DNA from 3 places in the Arthrobacter sp. Y3223164 genome. Region 1 is predicted to be linked to each of the others. Evidence: riboswitches for the same ligand, from Rfam matches in the RefSeq annotation. Region 1 holds a riboswitch; each other region holds the start of a gene.
What was found. Region 1 has a riboswitch for S-adenosylmethionine ahead of AC5RUJ_RS03800 (LLM class flavin-dependent oxidoreductase). Riboswitches for the same ligand answer to the same signal wherever they lie in the genome.
Positions count from the first base shown of each region.

Region 2: another riboswitch for S-adenosylmethionine. It lies ahead of AC5RUJ_RS09165 (flavin reductase family protein); the one in region 1 lies ahead of AC5RUJ_RS03800 (LLM class flavin-dependent oxidoreductase).
Region 3: another riboswitch for S-adenosylmethionine. It lies ahead of AC5RUJ_RS04415 (bifunctional o-acetylhomoserine/o-acetylserine sulfhydrylase); the one in region 1 lies ahead of AC5RUJ_RS03800 (LLM class flavin-dependent oxidoreductase).

Region 1 covers NZ_JBNHGF010000034.1:7,364-14,222, forward strand. The annotation lists gene AC5RUJ_RS03790 (acyl-CoA dehydrogenase family protein) at 1-776, shown strand, start outside; gene AC5RUJ_RS03795 (APC family permease) at 790-2,253, shown strand; SAM riboswitch class I at 2,342-2,431, shown strand; gene AC5RUJ_RS03800 (LLM class flavin-dependent oxidoreductase) at 2,520-3,941, shown strand; gene AC5RUJ_RS03805 (DUF1206 domain-containing protein) at 4,020-4,859, opposite strand; gene AC5RUJ_RS03810 (MmcQ/YjbR family DNA-binding protein) at 5,203-5,607, shown strand; gene AC5RUJ_RS03815 (DUF1990 domain-containing protein) at 5,611-6,156, shown strand; gene AC5RUJ_RS03820 (putative quinol monooxygenase) at 6,242-6,562, shown strand; partial or broken gene AC5RUJ_RS03825 (SDR family NAD(P)-dependent oxidoreductase) at 6,619-6,859, shown strand, end outside.
Region 2 covers NZ_JBNHGF010000147.1:460-6,284, reverse strand. The annotation lists partial or broken gene AC5RUJ_RS09170 (aldo/keto reductase) at 1-770, shown strand, start outside; gene AC5RUJ_RS09165 (flavin reductase family protein) at 822-1,328, opposite strand; SAM riboswitch class IV at 1,381-1,495, opposite strand; gene AC5RUJ_RS09160 (prephenate dehydratase) at 1,659-2,528, opposite strand; gene AC5RUJ_RS09155 (hypothetical protein) at 2,616-2,828, opposite strand; gene AC5RUJ_RS09150 (amino acid ABC transporter ATP-binding protein) at 3,122-3,928, opposite strand; gene AC5RUJ_RS09145 (amino acid ABC transporter permease) at 3,915-4,574, opposite strand; gene AC5RUJ_RS09140 (amino acid ABC transporter substrate-binding protein) at 4,618-5,436, opposite strand; partial or broken gene AC5RUJ_RS09135 (diacylglycerol/lipid kinase family protein) at 5,601-5,825, opposite strand, start outside.
Region 3 covers NZ_JBNHGF010000043.1:6,460-13,318, reverse strand. The annotation lists partial or broken gene AC5RUJ_RS04420 (alpha/beta fold hydrolase) at 1-359, opposite strand, end outside; gene AC5RUJ_RS04415 (bifunctional o-acetylhomoserine/o-acetylserine sulfhydrylase) at 440-1,765, opposite strand; SAM riboswitch class IV at 1,833-1,947, opposite strand; gene AC5RUJ_RS04410 (VOC family protein) at 2,175-2,816, shown strand; gene AC5RUJ_RS04405 (hypothetical protein) at 3,028-3,450, shown strand; gene AC5RUJ_RS04400 (CPBP family intramembrane glutamic endopeptidase) at 3,604-4,383, opposite strand; gene AC5RUJ_RS04395 (M20 family metallo-hydrolase) at 4,673-5,941, opposite strand; gene AC5RUJ_RS04390 (PDR/VanB family oxidoreductase) at 6,067-6,859, opposite strand, start outside.

The DNA of each region.
Region 1 (6,859 bases):
AGCGCCCGGACGGCTCCGATGTCTCGGTGATCATCTCCACCAAGACGCCGGGCGTGGAAACCTTCGACGACTGGGACGGTTTCGGCCAGCGGCTCACCGGCAGCGGCACCACCGTGTTTACCGACGCTGTGGTGGACCCTGCCAACGTGTCCGCCTTCGCCGACCGCTTCCCGTACCAGACGGCGCTCTACCAGCACATCCTGCTGGTGACCCTGGCCGGCATCGCTCAGGCCGTCACCAGCGAAGCCGCAGAGAACGTACGGGACCGCAAGCGGGTGTTCGGCCACGGAAACGCCCCGCTGGTTCGGCACGACGCGCAGGTCCTGCAGGTGGTCGGCGAAATCAGCGCCAAGGCCTACGCCGCGAAGGCAACCACGCTCGGCGTTGCCCGCAGCCTGGACCGCGTCTTCGCCTCGCGGCAGTCAGACGCCGACGCCGAGAAGGCGGCCAACATCGCCGTCGAACTGGAATCGGGCCGGGCGCAGATTGTGCTCAGCGCCTTGGTCCCGGACGCCGCAGGCGCCCTTTTCAACGCGCTCGGTGCCTCCTCGACCAGCACGGACAAGGCACTGGACCGGCACTGGCGCAACGCCCGCACCGTGGCCACGCACAACCCGTTCATCTATAAGGCCCGGATCATCGGCGACTGGGAAGTCAACGGCGCCGAGCCCCCGTACGTCTGGACGATTGGCGAGGCCAATGCCGACGCCGCGCGTCAGCCACAGAGCGACGGCGCCCGTCCAGCCAGCCAAGCCACCCGCTCCGCGGCCTTCTAGGAAGAAGCCAACTATGTCCGTATCCGTCAATAACCCAACCCTCGCCGCACCCGAGACCGCCGCGGCCGCCAATGCCGGTGCTCCACGGCTCTCCGGCCGGCTGGGCGTCGCCAGCATCGTGCTCATCGTGCTGGCCGCCGCGTCGCCACTGGGCGTCATCGGCGGAACCGTCCCGCTGGCCATCGTCAGCGGCAACGGCGCCGGCCTTCCCTTCATCTACCTGCTGGCCATGGCCATCCTGCTGTTGTTTGCCGTCGGCTTCACCACCATGACACCGCACGTGCCAACGGCCGGCGCGTTCTTCAGCTACGTCGGCAAAGGCCTCGGCCGCAGGGCGGGCCTGGGGGCGGCCTTCGTGGCCCTGCTCTCCTACCTCGCGCTGGAAGCCGGCGTCTACGGCCTGCTGGCGCCGGCCGTCGACGAAGTGGTGCGCGCCTACGGCGGGCCGGCACTGCCATGGTGGGCATGGGCCGCTGCCGCCCTGGCCGCCGTCGCCTGGCTGGGCCACCGCAACATCGAGCTCTCCGGCAAGGTGCTGGGGGTACTGCTGGTCGCCGAGGTGCTGATCGTGCTGGTTTTGGACGCTGCCGTAATTTTTGGCGGCGGCGGTCGAGAGGGCCTGTCCACCGGGTTCGTCACTCCGTCGACCGTGCTGTCCGGGGCGCCCGGCATCGCGCTGTTGTTCGCCATCCTGAGTTTCATTGGCTTCGAGGCCACCGCCGTGTTTCGCGACGAGGCACGGGACCCGGACAAGACGATCCCGCGCGCCACCTATGTAGCCCTCATCGTGGTGGGCGGCTTCTACGCGCTCTCCAGCTGGCTGCTGATCAGCGTGTGGGGCGACGAGGGCATCGTCCAAAAGGCCACGGACGCGCCCGGCACCTTGCTCTCGGAGACTACCGCGCTCTACCTCGGAACCGCGGGCAGCCACGTCATCCAGGTACTGCTGGCCAGCAGCCTGTTCGCCTGCATCCTGTCCCTGCACAACATCAGCTCACGCTATTTCTTCCAGATCGCCGGACAAGGCATTTTCCCCGCCAAGCTGGCCGGCACGCACACCCGGCACCACTCGCCACATCTGGCCTCGGCCGCTTCGACCGGAGTGGTGGCCCTGTTCCTGCTGGCCGCGGTGGTGGCCGGCTGGGACCCCATCGTGCAGTTCTACACCTGGTTTGCCGGTTTCGCCTCCCTGGGCGTGGTGGTGCTGATGACGGTCACCAGCATCGCGGTGCTGGTTTTCTTCCGCCGGCAGGGCGCACCGGCCCGCGACTGGAAGCGCTCGGTCGCCCCGGCTCTCGGACTCCTCGGGCTGCTGGCCATCCTGGGCCTGATCCTGCAGAACCTGCCCACCCTGGTCGGCAACAGTGTGCCGCTGGCGATCGCCGTCGTCGTCCTGATTCTTGTCTGCCTGGGGGCCGGAGCGGTGGCGGGATGGAAGCGTCCGCAGACCAAAGCCGGCTCCGCACCGGCGTCGTGATTTATACCCGGCGTAACGCGTCGTAATTCTTACTCCGCGTGACGCGGAACATTTCCCTCCGGACGCCCCCGGGTGTCCAATGGAGGGGTACCCATCCAGAGCGGCCGAGAGACCTGGCTTGTTGACGCCGCAGCAACCCCCTCCCTGAGGAAGGTGCTACCGCCAGGACCGATGGAGAAGCTCGATCTCTCGTTGGTCTTCCGTTGGCAGCCGCATGCCCGACGGAGGGCTGGCGCGGGCTCTTCTCATCAGAAAAGGAGCCTGACATGACCGTAAACAACCCGCAGCCCAACCCCCGGCGCCAAGTTCGCTTCAACGCCTTCGACATGAACTGCGTGGGCCATCAGTCGCCCGGACTGTGGCGCCACCCGCAGGACAAGTCCCCCACCTACAACACCATCGGCTACTGGACCCACCTGGCCAAGGTGCTGGAAAAGGGCCTGTTCGACGGCCTGTTCATCGCCGACGTGCTCGGCACCTACGACGTCTTCGGATCCTCCAACGAGACCACGCTGCGCGCCGGCACACAGGTCCCCGTGAACGATCCGTTCATGCTGGTCTCGGCGATGGCCGCGGTGACCGAAAACCTCGGCTTCGGCGTCACCGCCGGCACCGCCTACGAGCACCCCTACCCGTTCGCCCGCCGCCTGGCCACGCTGGACCACCTGACCAACGGGCGGGTCGGCTGGAACGTGGTCACCGGTTACCTGCCCTCGGCGGCGCGCAACATGGGCCAGGAAGACCAGCTGGAGCACGACGAGCGCTACAACCACGCGGACGAATACCTCGAGGTCATCTACAAGCTGCTCGAGGGCTCGTGGGAGGACGACGCGGTGGTCAAGGACGTGGAGACCGGCGTCTTCACCGACCCGGCGAAGGTCCACGAGATTCGGCACGAGGGCAAGTACTTTAAGGTTCCCGGCATCGCCATCACCGAGCCGAGCCCGCAGCGCACCCCGGTCATCTTCCAGGCCGGGGCTTCCAAGCGCGGCACCGAGTTCGCCGCCGGGAACGCCGAGGCGGTGTTCGTGACCTGCCCGACCAAGGAGATGCTGGCCGCATCGGTGAAGAAGATCCGCGACGCCGTGGAGGCGGCCGGACGCGACCGCTACGACGTCCGCATCTACGCGATGCAGACCGTGGTGACCGGGCCCGACACCGCCGCCGCGCAGGCCAAATTCGAGGACTACAAGTCCTACGCAGACATCAACGGGGCGCTGGCGCTGATCTCCGGCTGGATGGGCGTGGACCTCTCCACCTACGGCCCGGATGACGTGATTGGCGAAAACGTGAAGTCCAACGCCATCCAGTCCTCCGTGGAGACCTTCCAGAAGGCCTCCGGCGACAGCGGCAAGCCGTGGACCATCCGCCAGCTGGCCGAATGGGTCGGCGTCGGCGGTTTCGGCCCGATCACCGTCGGCTCCGGCGCGGAGGTAGCCGCCAAGCTCGTGGAGTGGGTCGACGAGACCGACGTGGACGGGTTCAACCTGGCCTACGCGATCACCCCGGGCACCTTCGAGGACATCGTGGAATTCGTCGTGCCGGAACTGCAGAAGCTGGGCGCCTACCCCACGGAGTACGCGCCGGGGACCCTGCGCAACAAGCTCTTCGGCCGCGGCGACAAGCTGCCGGAGAACCACCGGGCCGCTGGCTTCCGCCTGCAGAACGCGCTGGCCCACCGAGCTTAGGCACGGGCAGAACCATCTAAACAACGACGGCGGTGCGCCTGGCCCACGGGGAGGCGCACCGCCGTCGTTCTCCGGTGCCTACATCTTCGCGTAGCGCGCCCGGGCGCCCATGTAGAGGCCGTAACAGATCAGGCCAACGGCGACGACGGCGAGTGCGGCCGGGCCGAAGGCCTGATCACGCAGCGCCTTGAGCGCCCCGTCCAACCCCTTGACCTCCTGCGGGTCGTGCTGCACCGCGGCCACCGCCAACAGCAGCCCCAGCACGAACAGTGCCAGCCCCTTGCCCGCATAACCCACGACGCCGGTCCACGTCACGGCGGTGCCGGTGCTGCCCCTGGGGAGCCGTTTGAGGTCGTCCAGGAACTTCTTCTTCAGGCCCTTGTACACGTAAAAGACGCCGGCGCCCATGATGACGGCGCCAATCAGGAACAGGACAACGGCACCGCCCGGCCACTGCATCAGCCTGGTGCTGGCGTCCTGGGAACTCTGGCTGCTGTCGGCGCCGGAACCCAGCGCGAAGCTGCCGAACGATACCGCCACCACCGTGTACGCGATGGCCAGTCCCACGGACTTCGCCCGGTAGCCCCACCTCTTCTTTGCCTCCCGGCCGCGGCCGCCGAACACCGCCTCGCTGATCTGCCACAAGGCCAGGGCGGCGGCGGCAAGCATGCCCGCCCAGAGCAGGAACATCCCGCCCGGAGTCTTCGCCAGGCTTGAGGCGGCCCCGGTCTGGTCCGCCTCGCCGCCTCCGCCGAAGGCGAGCCGGAGCGCGATCGCGCCGATCAGCACGTGCAGCAGGCCGCTGGCCACGTAACCGAACCGCGCCACCCGCTCGAACGCCTTGGAATTGGCGGCGACCTCGGTCTTGTCCTTGGCCCTGCCGGCCGCCCGCTTCGCTTCCCTGCCGGTGTCTGACATGGGTCTCCTCTCCAGAGCCGTCGCCCGTTCCGAAACCCGCCGGCGGCACCGAAGCCCGCCGTCGTTCCCCGTGAAACAACTGTGAAACCATCCTGCCACCGAAGTTGCCGCCGCGCACCGGGCGGAACTAGGGCGGGATGCGGTCCAGGGGGCGTCGGGCCAGGCTCGGGTGGGGCGGGGCACGGAGGCCGGGTGGGCACGTCGATCTCCGCAGAACCGTGAGCGGCGCGGGCGACGCTCGGGCGGGGCGAGGCACGGGCGGGGCGAGGCACGGAGGCCGGGTGGTACGTCGATCTGCGCAGAACCGTGACCGGCGCGGGCCGGGAGCAGTAGGCTCGTGCCCATGGACGCAACCGCCCTGCGCGCATTCTGCCTGTCCCTGCCCGGGGCGTTCGAGGACTTCCCGTTTGGGCCCGAGTCGTCGGTGTTCAAGGTCCGGGCGGCAGGCCGAGCGGCGAAGATGTTCGCGCTCTCGGACCTGCAGGCGCCGCGGCTGAGCATCAGCCTCAAGTGCGAACCGGTGCTGGCGCAGCAGCTCCGCGCGGCGCATCCGGAGATCACGGGTGCCTATCACATGAACAAAACGCACTGGAACGGCGTGCGCTGCGACGGCGGGCTGCCCGACGACATGCTGCGGGACATGATCGAGGACTCCTACGACCTGGTGGTGGCGTCGCTGCCGCACCGCGACCGCGAGATGCTGGGCTGGATGGGCCTGGCCAGGGGCGACGATGCGCTGCAGGGCTGAGCGGTGAGGGCCGAGGACCTGGGCGGGGTTCCGCTGACGTACGACGGCGTGGGGTTGAGCCGGGAGCGCACCTCGCCGCCGGGATACCGGGTCGTCGACGAGCGAGTCGGTGTCGGTGAGGGGGAAGACGCTTTTCACCGGCTGGCCGAGGGGCTGATGGGGTGGGAAGTGCATCGGCTGGCCGGGCTGCGGGTCGATGCCACGGGGCCGGTGGCCGCCGAAGGCGCGGAGGTGGTGTCCGGGTTCGGCGTCGGGCCGCTGCGGCTCGCCATCCCGTGCCGCGTGGTGTGGACGGAACGGACGCCGACCCGGACGGGCTTCGGCTACGGCACCCTGCCTGGACATCCGGAGTCGGGGGAGGAAGGCTTTGTGGCTGTGCTGGAGGGGAGCGGGCGGGTGGTCTTCGAGGTGTTCGCGTTCAGCCGGCATGCCAACTGGTTCTACCGGGCAGGAGCACCGGTGGCGGAGGCCGCACAGCGGCTGGTCACGCGGCGCTATATTGCCGCGGCCAAGGCGCTCGCCGGCGGGCAGGCCGGGCACCGCCGCTAACTGATTGGCCGCACCTGACCTGACGGACCGCGCGGTACATGACAGGATGAAAAGACACCCCCAACAGAAGAAAGGCTGATGCCTCGTGATTTTCATTGTGGTCAAGTTCAAGGTCAAGGACGAGTACGCCGATAACTTCCCCGAACTCGTCCGCGAATTCACCGAGGCGACGCGTGCCGAGCCGGGCAACCTGTGGTTCGACTGGTCGCGCAGCGTGGAGGACCCCAATGAGTACGTGCTGGTCGAGGCCTTCCGGGACGACGCGGCCGAAGCGCATGTGAAGAGCGACCACTTCAAGAAGGCCATGCAGGAGCAGCCGCAGTACCTGCAGGAAACGCCGCGGATCATCAGCCGCCAGGTCGAGGGCGACGACTGGGACCTGATGGGCGAAATGACCGTCGCGTAGCGGCCCGCGCGGCCGGTGGGGCTGGCAAGCGGCCGGTTCTTCGCCACAATAGGCCCATGGAAAATTTCACGCCGCGCACCGCCATCGTCACCGGTTCCGACTCCGGCATCGGCCGGGCCACCGCCGTCGCGCTCGCCCGGGCAGGGCTGGACGTGGGGATCACCTGGCACTCGGACGAAAGCGGGGCTGAAGAGACCGCGCAGGAGGTGCGCGCGCTCGGCCGCAGCGCCGCCGTCGCCCACTTGGACACCACGGACCTGCCCGGCTGCGGCGACGTGGTCGATTCGCTCGCGGAGC
Region 2 (5,825 bases), on a different contig from region 1:
ACTCGATCCGGCTGCAGGGCAAATGCGGCATCCGGCTGCCGGTCCCCGGCATGGTCGGGCACTACGACTCCTCGCGGGAAGCCATCCTGGCCCGCACCGACGAAAGCCTGCGCCGGCTGCACACCGATCACCTGGATACGCTGCTGATCCACCGGCCCGATCCGCTGACGCCGGCCGAGGAGATCGCCGCGGCGTTCAACGAGCTTCGGATGGCCGGGAAGGTACGCCGCCTTGGTGTCTCGAACATGTCCGGCGAACAGATGCGCTGGCTGCAGTCGGCGCTGGATGAACCGCTGGCGGTGAACCAGCTGGAAATGAGCCTGTACCGACGCGACTGGCTGGAGTCGGGGGTGCTGGTGAACCACCCGGAGGGACCGGGGATCAGCTTCCCGCACGGCACCTTGGAATACTGCGCCGCCCACGGGGTGGAGCTGCAGGCCTGGGGCGCGCTGGCCAAGGGCCGGTACAGCGGGCGTGCGGCAGCGGAGGCCGCGACACCGGATGCTTCCGCGCCCGCGGATGCCTCACCCCCGGCGGATCATGCAGCGGCAGCCCTGGTCACGGAACTTGCCCGGGACAAGGGGTGCCCGCCCGAGGCCGTGGTGCTGGGCTGGCTGCTGCGGCATCCGGCAGGCATCCGGCCGGTCGTCGGTACCAGCAGCCCGGACCGGATCCGGGCCTGTGCCGAGGCGGAAGCGGTTGGAGCATCGATGACCCGCGAGGAGTGGTACTCCCTGTGGGTGGCGGCCCGAGGCAGGCCGCTGCCTTAGCTGCCCCCGCCCGGCCCCGCCGGCTGCCGGCGGGGGCCGGGACCGTGGGTCCTAGACGAAGGCCGGCTGTTCCAACCGGCGGAACGCGGAATCGTGGAAGACCAGGGGCTCGTGGGTGCCGTCGTGCGTGGACAGTCCGTGCACCTGCAGCAGCACGACGTGGTGGTCCCCGGCCGGGACCTCCTGGTGCACCGAGCAGTCCAGCCAGAGCGCCGCGTCGTTGAGGAAAAGCGCGCCGTCGTCCGTGCCGTGCAGGCTCAGGCCGGCAAAGCGGTCACCGTTCCTGGACGCGATCTGGCGGCAGACGCCGTCGTGTCCGGTGCCGAGCACCGAGACGCCGATCCGGTTGGCCCGGCGGACCAGCGGCCAGGTCCGTGAGGTGTTTTGCACGGCGAACATCACCAGCGGCGGCTCGAGGGAGACGCCCACGGTGAACGAGGAGGCGACGATGCCCTGCGGCTCGCCGGCGACGGTCGCGCACAGCGCCGCGATGCCCGAGGGGAAGCGGCCGAAGGCGGAGCGCAACGTGTGGGGGGTCAGGTCATGGTGTAGCGACATGGCGTCCTTGGGGCTTGGGCGCATCCGCTGCGGCCGAGCTGCTGCGGGTGGATACGCGTACTTGCCTGCCGACATACCCGGCGGGCCGAATCATCACCTGGAGCACCCCGCTACGGTAGAGGGTTGCCGGCCAACCAGCCAGGGCTGTGAAGTTGGCGCTCTTGATTCGTCTCCACGCTAAGAGCGGGGAAGGGCCTGGGTCAAACGCCGGTAACAGTTCGTCAAATGCAGCGTTTTACTTCCGGGCGCCGCGAGGTGTCTGCTGCCCCGACGGGCGGCCGTGCGACGGCTGCTGCCCCGAAGGCTACTGTCCGACTGCTGGTCCCACGGCTACTGCGCGGCGGCGCCCGGGCGCACGGTCCGCTGCCGGAACGGATGCGCCGGGTAGACGCCCAGGATGCGGATTTCGGTGGTGAAGAAGTCCAGTTCCTCGAAGGCGTGGACCATGGCCGGATCGTCCGGGTGGCCTTCGACGTCCACCATGAACATGGTGGCGGCAAACTCGCCGCCCACCATGTAGCTCTCCAACCGGGTCATGTTGATGCCGTTGGTGGCGAAACCGCCCAGCGCCTTGTACAGCGCGGACGGCACGTTCCGCACGCGGAACACGAAGCTGGTTACGGCCGGACCGGGAAGTTCCTCGCGGGACGGGACCGGCCGGCGGTCGGCCAGCACCACGAACCGTGTGGTGTTCGTCGGATCGTCTTCGACCTTTTCCGCGAAAACCTCCAGACCGTAGAGTTCGGCGGCCATCGGCGGCGCCAGGGAGACCTTGGTCGGGTCGTTCCATTCGGCCACCTCCCGGGCCGAACCGGCGGTGTCGCCTGCGATGACCGGAGTGAGCCCGAGCCTGCGGATCAGCTTGCGGCACTGGCCCAAAGCATGGATGTGGCTGTGCACCTCCCGGGCCTGCTCCACGGTGGCCCCGCGTACGCCCAGCAGGCTGAAACGGATGGGCAGGAAGAATTCCTCCACGATCTGCAGGGTGGTCTTCGGCAGCAGGGCGTGGATGTCCGCCACCCGGCCGGCGATCGAGTTGTCGATGGGGATCATGGCCAGTTCCGCCTCGCCGCCGGTGACGGCAGCGAACGCATCCTCGAAGCTGGCACACGGCACCGCTTCCCAACCGGGGCGCACTTCCAGGCAAGCCATGTGGGAGTTCGAGCCGGGTTCACCTTGGTACGCAATCGCTGGAGCCATGGGCGAAATTATCCCACCGGGGCGGGCCGGCGCTTCATTCCGGGCAACCGGGCGGCGTCATATAACCGGGACCGGCCCGCCAACCGCTTAGTACAGATGCGATTCCTGGGTGATGCCGTAGGGCACGTCGTCGCTCAGCTCCACCGTAAACTGCCCGGGGCCGGTGCGAGTGACCAGGATGCCGCAATCGCCGTCGATGGCGGCGAGCTTTTGCAACTCTTCGACCGCAGCATTCAGGAGATCGTGTGCTTCGGAAGCCGTCTGTGCGGTCAACGACTTGGTAGCCAGGGAAGTGGCCATGGTTCTGCCTTTCGTGGCCGGAGGTTTCCGCGCAGGAGAAACGCGGGATGGAAGCTTCCGGCCGGAACGAGCCTGCCATGCGGAACGGTGCATGGAACTTTACATTCTGCCATCCCAGATGACATCAGATGAATTTCGCACCGGCGTGGCGTGCGCCACACCCGGCGCGGCGGCGTGGTGCTGGAAGCAGGTCAGGCGGGACCGCCGCGCGTGTTGGAAACCGGTCACGCGGGACCGCCGCGGATGCTGGAAGCGGTCGGGGGAGGGCGGGCCAGCCGGAAGTGAACCCGGTCCTAGAACGGGTTGAGCAGCCGGTGGACGAACTGCCGGGTGCGCTCCTCCCGCGGTTCGCGCAGCACCTGTTCGGGGTGTCCGCGTTCCACCACCACGCCGCCGTCCATGAACACCACTTCGCTGGCCACTTCACGGGCGAAGGCCAGCTCGTGGGTGACCAGGGCCATGGTCCAGCCCTCGTCAGCCAGTTCCTTGATCACGTGCAGCACGTCGCCCACCAGTTCAGGATCCAGTGCGGACGTGGGCTCGTCGAACAGCAGCAGCGAGGGTTTGAGCGCCAGCGCCCGGACAATGCCGACCCGCTGCTGCTGTCCGCCGGAGAGCTGATGCGGGTACTGGTCTTCCTTGCCGGAGAGCCCGACACGGTCCAGCAGCGACCTGGCCTCGCGCACCGCTTCGGCCTTGGACCGCTTCTGCACCTGGACCGGGCCCTCGATGATGTTCTGCAGCACGGTCATGTGCGGGAACAGGTTGTAGTGCTGGAACACCATGGCGCTGCGGTCGCGCAGGGCGGCGATCTGTTTTCGGTTCACCGGCGAACCGAAATCCACGGCCGGCCCGCCCGAAAAGGCGACCCGCCCGCCGTCGGGGATTTCCAAGCCGTTCAGGCAGCGCAGCACGGTGGTTTTGCCCGACCCGGAGGGTCCGATCAGGGCCAGTACCCCGCCCGTCTGGACGGAGAGGTCGATGGACTTGAGCACCTGGTTGCTGCCGAAGGACTTGCGCAGCCCCTCTACGGAGAGCACCGGCCCTGCGGCGGAGCCGGGCTGCGAAGCGGCGGCGGAGGGGACGTCAGTGGGCGACATAGCGGTCCAGCCTCTTCTCCAGTCGGGACTGCCCGGCGGAGAGCACCAGGCAGAACACCCAGTAGACCGCCGCGGCCTCAATGTAGAGCAGCATGAACTCCTGGCTGAACGCCGCGATTTCCTGGGCGGCCCGGAACGCCTCGGTGACCAGGATCAGGGAAGCGAGGGAGGTGTCCTTGACCAGCGAGATGAAGGTATTGGACAGCGGCGGCACCGACACCCGCGCTGCCTGCGGCAGGATGATGCGGCGCAGGGTGGTGGTGCCGGCCATGCCGATGGTGTGGCCGGCTTCCCACTGGCCCTTGGGGACGGACAGAATCGCGGCGCGGATGATTTCGGCCGCATAGCCGCCCACGTTCAGGGAGAACGCGATGATGGCGCTCGGCCACGGTTCAAGCACCACGCCGATCGACGGCAGGCCGTAGAAGATCACGAACAGCTGGACGAGCAGCGGGGTGCCGCGGATCACCGACACGTAGGCGCGCGCGATGCCGGCCAGGATCCGGTTGCGGCTCAAGCGCATCAGGGCCACGACGAGCGCCAGCAGCAGGCCGATGGCGAAGCTGGCCAGCGAGAGGGGGATGGTGCCGGTCAGCCCGCCCTGGACTATAGGCCAGAGCGAACTGCCGACGAGCTCCCAGTCGATGTCCATACGGTTACGTTAGCGTCTCCCTTTGAAGCGGCCGGATTTACTTGCTGACGTCCGCGCCGAAGTACTTCTCGGAGATCTTTGCCAGCGTGCCGTCGGCGCGCAGCTCCTCCAGCGCCGTGTTGAAGGCCTCGACCAGCTCGTCGCTGCCCTTCTGGAAGGCGAAGGCGCTCTGCGTTTCTTCGTCCGTTTCGGCGGCTACCTTGATGTCTTTGTTGTCGTTGGTGGCCTGGTAGTCCAGGTAGGTCAGCTTGTCGTTGACCGTGGCGTCCACCCGGCCCTGCTCCAGCAGCGAAACCGCCTGCGCCCAGCCCTCCACGGCCTCGACATTGGCTCCGGCGCCCTTGGCCAGTTTGTAGAAGTTGCTGGTCAGCGACTGGGCGGACGTTTTGCCCTCCAGATCCGCCAGGGAGGAAATGTCGTTGTTGTCCGACTTCACGACGACGACGCCGGTGCTGACCGTGTACGGGTCCGAGAAGTCGTACTTGGCCAGCCGGTCTTCGTTGATCGAAACCTGGTTGGCGATGACGTCGAAGCGGCCCGCCTCCAGCCCCGCGAAGATGGCGTCCCACTGGGTCTCTTCAAACCGCACGTCGACGCCGAGCTTGTCCGCCACCGCGGTGACGACCTCGACGTCGTAACCGGTCAGGTCGCCGGTGCCGTTCTCGTGGAAGGAGAACGGGCGGTAGGTCCCCTCGGTCCCCACGGTGATCACGCCTGCGTCCTGGATCTCCTGCAGCGTGGTCGCGGCGGAGGAGGTCGCCGGCTCCGACCCCGACGGCGAGGACGTGCTGCAGCCGGCCAGCACCAGGGCGGCGGCTGCGGCGGCACCGAGGACGGACAAACGACGACGAATCATGGTGGAAAACCCCTTGTGATGTGGGACGACGAGCCAACCGGCGGGTGGCCGGCAAACGCTGAAGCTACCACGTGCAACAACGGGTACCTCAAGATATGTTCCGAACTGTGTCGGCAATGTGAGCAGCCGCACTCCCGGCGGCGCGCACCGGCGTCGTTATTGTTCTATTCGGGTGCCACCCGCACCACGAGTGCGCCCGGATCGACGCGCATCATCAAACGGGACCCCATGCCAATATGGTCGCCGTCCAGCTGCATCTCCTGGGGCCGGCCGGCGTGGATCTCCACGTGCTTGCCCTGGTAGTAGTCAACCGAAGGATCCACGCTCCGGCCGCGTTTGGCGAGCCCGGCCAGCACGCCGAGCCAGCCCAGCCGCCCACGCGGGGAGAT
Region 3 (6,859 bases), on a different contig from region 1:
GCCAGCCGCGCCTCGGCCCGGACCGAATCGCGGATCGTGACGAACGGGAAGCGTGAACCCCACGGCGTCCCGTCCGGAGCCGGCGACGAGGGACCGGTGGAGCCGTAGCAGCCGCCAATCATGTTGGCGGCCACGACGAAATAGCGCTCCGTGTCGATCGTGGCACCGGGGCCTACCAGGTCGTCCCACCAGCCGTCCTCGTCCGAGTAGCCGCGTGCGACATGCGTGCTGCCGGTCAGGGCGTGCTGGATCAGGACGGCGTTGGACGCGTCCGCATTCAGGGTGCCCCAGGTTTCAAAGGCGAGGACCACCTCGGGCAGATAGCCGCCGGCTTCCAGCTCCAGCGCACCAACCGGCATCCGGCGCAGGATGCCGTCGGTCGCCTGTTCCACCAGTTCCTGCGGTTGCACTATCGTCACGCTGCGCTCTACCTGCTTGCCTAGTCGTCCGCACCCTTGGCGGCACGGAAACCAGCCTCCAGGTCGGCGATGATGTCGTTGACGTTCTCGATGCCCACCGACAGCCGGACCAGACCGTCGGTCACCCCGGCCGCGACCCGTTCCGCGGCCGAGAGCTGGGCATGGGTGGTCGACGCCGGGTGGATCACCAGCGAGCGCACATCGCCCAGGTTGGCCACGTGGGAGTGCAGTTCAAGGCCGTCCACAAAGCGCTTCCCGGCCTCGATGCCGCCCTTGATTTGGAACGCGACGATGGCGCCGGTCCCCTTCGGGCCGTACTTGCGGCCGCGCTCATACCAGGGGCTGGAGGGCAGGCCGAGGTACGCGACCGAGGCAACGTCGTCGTGCTCTTCCAGGAATTCCGCCACCCTCTGCGCGTTGGCCACATGGCGCTCCACGCGCAGGCTCAGCGTCTCCAGCCCCTGGGCGATCAGGAATGCATTGAACGGCGAGATGGCGGACCCCAGGTCGCGCAGCAACTGCACCCGGGCCTTGAGGATGTAGGCCAGGTTGGCGCCCAGAGCGCCGCTGACGCCGAGGTCGCGGGCGAAGACCAGCCCGTTGTACGTGTCGTCCGGCGTGTTGAATCCCGGGAACTTTTCGGGGTCGGCGGCGAAATCGAACGTGCCGGCGTCGACGATCACGCCGCCGATCGCCGTCCCGTGGCCGCCGAGGTACTTGGTGGCCGAGTGGAGCACGATGTCGGCCCCCCACTCGATCGGACGGATCAGGTACGGGGTGGACAAGGTGTTGTCAACGATCAGCGGCACGCCGTTTTCGTGGGCGATGGCGCTGACCGACTCCAGGTCCAGCACGTCCTGGCGCGGGTTGGAGACGACCTCGCCGAAGAACGCCTTGGTGTTCGGCTTGACGGCATCGCGCCACTGCTGCAGGTTGTCCGGATCCTCGACGAAGGTGACCTCGATGCCGAACTTGGGCAGCGTGGTGCGCAGCAGGTTGTAGGTGCCGCCGTACAGGCTGGGGCTGGCCACGATGTGGTCGCCGGCCTCGGCCAGGTTGAGGATGGAGAACGTCGACGCGGCCTGGCCCGAAGCAAGCAGCAGGGCGCCGACGCCGCCCTCCAGGTTGGCGATCCGGGTCTCGACCGCTTCCTGGGTGGGGTTGCCGATCCTGGTGTAGATAGGTGCCAGTTCAGACAGGGCGAACCGGTCGGCCGCGCTCTGCGCGCTGGGGAACACGAATGACGTGGTCTGGTAGATCGGCAGTGCGCGGGCGCCCGTGGCGGCGTCCGGCTCCTGCCCTGCGTGAATCTGACGGGTTTCAAAGGACCAATCGACGTTGGACATGGTGCAACTCCTTCACTGGAAGGGGCCATCCGGGATCCGGCCGTGCCGGCATGTCTGTCCCGGGTGTGACCCGCGCTTGCGCACCGCCTTATGGCGGCTGCCTGGTCTTCACCCGGGGCACCCCACCGCGGTTGGAGGGTTGCCGGCCAGCAAACCGGGGTTTTGCGCTGGCACTCATGACCTGCCTCCAGTCTCCGCAGACAAGCCGGCGGCCGCAACAATATGACACCTTATGACTGGGCACCGGTCTCCGGACCGCCTGTCCGACCGTCCGCTTGTCACCGTTGCCGGCGCGTGCCAGCGAGGCGGAATTGCTGCCCGGGAAAGCCGCGTTCCGCAGGAGCCGCAAGTTCAGTGACTTAGGTCACCCTAAGTCGAGAGCGGGTTCACAAAGTGCCAAGATAATGCCATGCGCTTCGACCATGTTTCTTATGCTGCTGAACCCGACGGTCTGGCTGCCACCTCAGAGCGGATCTCCAAAGCCCTGGGCATCGACGCCGTCAAGGGCGGGGTTCACCCTCGCTTCGGCACCCGCAATATGATCTTCCCCCTCACGGACCACCATTACCTGGAGGTCGTGGAGGTGCTCGACCACCCCGCATCCGACAAGGCCCCCTTTGGCCAGGCCGTGCGGGCGCGGTCGGAAGCCGGCGGCGGCTGGATGGGCTGGTGCGTGGCGGTCGACGACCTGACCCCGTTCGAAGAACGGCTGGGCCGCCACGCGGTTCCCGGCAACCGCAAGTTCCCGGATGGGCAGGAACTGAGCTGGCAGCAGATCGGGATTAAGGGCCTCATCGCCGACCCGCAGGTGCCCTACATGTTGCGCTGGGACGACGGCACCGAACCGCTGCACCCGTCCAACGCCCGCCCCGCCACGGTCAAGCTGATCGGCCTGACCATCGCCGGCTCTTCCGAGCGGGTGGCGGACTGGCTGGGCACGCCTGTTGACGGCCTGCTGGACGACGTCAAGGTCGCCTGGACGGCACCGAACGGTACGCCGGGCATCCTGTCCGTCCGCTTCGAAACCGCCAACGGGATCGTCGAACTCTGAGTTCTCCCGGCATCGCTCCGTTTCGGGCGTCCGCTCCGCGTTATAGAAGGAGCAGACGCCCGAAACGGAGCTTTTGAGTGCACAAGCCCTCCAGATCGTCCTGCTGGGCATGCGCTTCGCGTGGACCGCTACCTCGGCTTTCCCGCCCTGCAGGCCACCCGGATTCTTGCTCTGGCCGGCCGGTTCTTTGCCACCGGGAAAGTCAAACCGCGTGAAACGGGTTTTCGCCTTCGCCAATCCCGCCTCGCAGTCGCCGGGCGAATCCTACTCCCGGGCTCTGATGTACCTGAACCACTTCCCGGAGCCGTTACTGCAGTACCCTGTCTTCGATCCGCAGGGAGTTCGTGTCGGCATCGTCGACTTCTACTGGGAACAATTTCGTCTTGCCGGCGAATTCGATGGTGCAGGAAAATACTCCCGAAACGAGTACCTTCGGAGCCGTAGTCCCGCCGCCGTAGTGGAGGCGGAAAAGAGGCGGGAGGACCGCATTCGGGCGACGGGGGCGGGAATGGTTCGCTGGATGTGGGACGCGCTCCAGCCCACAGGTACCGACACACCACTGGGTATCGTCCGGTCCCTTTCCATGGCGGGCCTTCCCCAGGACAGGTGGAACAACTCGTGGACGGGCACGTAGCGGTCAATTCTCCCCAGCACCACTCCTGACTTGGGGGCGGGCCGTTGCTCCGGTTTGGGCTGCGGCTCTGGGAAACAGCAGGAGCACGCGCCCCAGGCAAAGCTCCAATGATGGCCGGCTACGTGCCGATGGCCGGCAACTCTTTTGTGCCCGCTACGAGCCGATGCCGATGGCCGGCCCCAGCAGCGTGTAACCGACGAAGCCGGCAATATCCAGCAGGGCGTGCGCCACCACCAGCGGCATCACCCGCTTCACCTTCGTATAGGCGTAGCCGAAGATCAGGCCCATGAGGAAGTTCCCGATGCCCGGCCCGATGCCCTGGTAGAGGTGATAGGTCCCGCGCAGGGCGGCGCTGACGAAGATCGCGGACCAGATGCCCCAGCCGAACCTCGCGAAGCGGTTGAAGAGGTAGCCCACCATGACCACCTCTTCGAGGACCGCATGCCGCAGCGCGGACAGGACCAACACCGGAACCGTCCACCAGTATTCGTCCAGGGCCGCCGGGACAATGGCGGTGGTGATACCCAGGGCCCGGCCTGCGGCATAAACGCCCAGCGTCCCGACACCGATCACCAGCGCGAGCAAAAAGCCCAGGCCGAAGTCCAGCCGCGGCCGGGAAAACGTGAACCCGATCGCGCGGAAGGCCGACCGGCCGGGAACGGTCATCAAGAACAGCACCAGGGCCACCGGCACAAGCGCAAAGACGATGCCGAGCATTTGGTACACGAAATCGAAGAGTTCCCGCTCGTTCAGCACCGGGTTCAGCGTGGTCGTCTGCGAGGCCAGCGGAGCGCGGGTTATTTTTTCCAGCAGGTTCACCACGGCGTAGACCGCCGACTGCCCGAGCGAGAGTCCCAGGACGATCAATACCTCTGCCCGGTAGTACCTGACCGTGCGCCGCGTGCCCTCGGCGGCGACCTTCTGCTTGTCCATAGCCTCCATCTTGCCAACAGAACCGCGGGAGTCGTCGGCCTGGGACGCTTCCGTTCCGTGCGCGGCTGCTCCCGTGGCCCGCGTCGGCGCCGGGAACGCTTGGCTGCTACAAGTCCAGCAGCAGGCGCCGGCCCTTGCATCGCGACACGCAGATCATCATGGTGTCTCCGGCCTCGCGCTCGTCGTCGGACAGCAGCGAGTCACGGTGATCGATCTCACCACCCAAAACGGGGGTTTGATAGAAACCGGCAAAGGGCAAGTAGCGTAATGACCGCCAGGAATCGCGTGGCTAGTAATCAGGTTGCAAGGTTTCCGTCCGATCCATTTTTAGAAGGCTGGCTGCCAGCACATGCACTCCTGTACTGATGTGCTCGGCGTCTGTCCACTCTTCCGGGCAATGGCTTCGGCCGTTGTGAGACGGGATGAAGATCATTCCAGCAGGGCAGCGGGCTGCCAGGTGCGCAGCGTCGTGACCGGCGCCACTGGGCATGGGCATCCAGGGGAGCCCGAGGTCATCGAGTGCTGATGCCGTCACGTTTTGTACTGATGCGTTCGTCGGCACGACAGGAGTTTCCGCCGCCCAGTCGAGGAGTGCTTCTACTCCGCTTTCGGCGCTTTGCCGAAGGATTTCATCGGCTACCCTTCTCCGCACACCAGAGAGCCAGATTTGGTTGTCGCTGCGGAATTCTGCCATCAGCGTTGTTCGACCCGGAATCACGTTTCCAGAACCTGCTTCAACAAGCAGGTTGCCGCTGGTCGCGACCGCGTGGACAGGTGCTTCGCAGGCCTCCCGTTCGACGGCCAGGACGGCCTTGGCTGCAGCGACCAATGCATCCCGCCGGTCATCCATGTTACGAGTGCCGGCATGATCCGATCTGCCGAGAAAGGTGGCGAGCAGCGTGTGCACGCCAACGATTGAGGTAACAATTCCTACATCGATTCCCTTCTGCTCAAGGATCGGGCCTTGCTCCACATGCAGTTCGAGGTACCCGTGCAGTTCGTTTTGCGCCCACGAGCGTGCAAGCATGCCGTTTGGATCCAAGCCGAAGTGTGCCACCGCGTCACCCAGTCTGTTGCCAACTGAGTCTGTACGGTTCAGATCTTCTGTTTTGAGCACGCCTGCCGCTGCCCGACTGCCGAGGCAATATCCACCGTAGGGGTTTGCTTCTTCGCCCAGAAAGTCGACGACCAGCAAATCATGATTGAGCATCGTGGAAGTCTCGCGGAAGCGGCGCGCAGCTTCGATGCCTCCAAGCACTCCGACGATCCCGTCGAATCGTCCGCCTCCCACTACAGTGTCGGTGTGTGAACCGGTGACCAGCGGCGGCCCGGGATGGCGCCCTCGGAGACGGCCAATGACGTTGCCGGCAGGATCCACAGTGACTTCCAGACCGGCGTCCCGCATGCGGGATTGTACCCAGATGCGGGACGCCGAATAAGGATCGCTGAAGACCGGGCGGCTCCACCCAGGTGAGTCAGATTCCCGTATCTGTGAGAGCGCTGTCAGATCGTCCCATAGGCGTTCTTGGACCGGCTCCAGCGATGCCGCATCCTGCATGTTTCTCCTCCTAAGGCGGCGTTTTAGGCACTTACCCTTGCGGCTGCCGTCTGTTCACCGGGCGGGGGGGAAGGGCCTGGTGTGAGATGAAGGGCTGTGGTGCCTGCGGCAACAGAAGTGCCCGCCTACAAATCAAGCAGCAGGCGCTGGCCCTTGCACCGGGAGACGCAGATCATCATGGTGTCTCCGGCCTCGCGTTCGTCGTCGGAGAGCAGCGAGTCACGATGGTCGATTTCGCCGCCCAGCACAGGGGTTTCGCAGGTGCCGCAGATTCCCTCCCGGCAGGAGCTCAAAGGGGCGATCCCGACCGACTCAAGGGCCTGCAGGATGGTTTCATCCGAGCCCACCGGGACCTCCGTCCCATCGGCCAGTTCAACGATGAAGGCCGCATTGCCGCCCACGGGCACAGGCGGGTTATCGCCGGTGGCGGTGAAGCGCTCACAATGAAAACGCGCAGGGACTTCCCACCCGTCGGCAATCGCCTGGATGACATTTAGCAACGGCCCGGGACCGCAGGCGTAAACGTGTGTTTCCGAGGGTAGGTCCCCCAACAGCTCTGCCAACGGGTAAAAGCCGCTTTCGTCATCCGCGTGAATATGGATGTCTCCCCCAAGCGACTGGATCTCATCGAGAAACGCCATCGACGAGCGACTCCGCCCCAGATAGAGCAGACGCCATGGGACTCCAAGGGCGGCGGCCTCGCGGATCATCGGCAGGATGGGGGTAATGCCAATGCCGCCGGCGATGAAGACATAGCTCCCGGCAGGTTCCAGGACGAAATTGTTGCGCGGTCCCCGAACCTGAATTTTGGTCCCCGGCCTCAGCATCTCGTGCACGTAGGCCGAGCCGCCGCGCCCGTCGGGTTCGCGGAGTATGCCCAGCCGCCAGGCAGCACGGTTCGTCCGCTCAGAGCAGAGC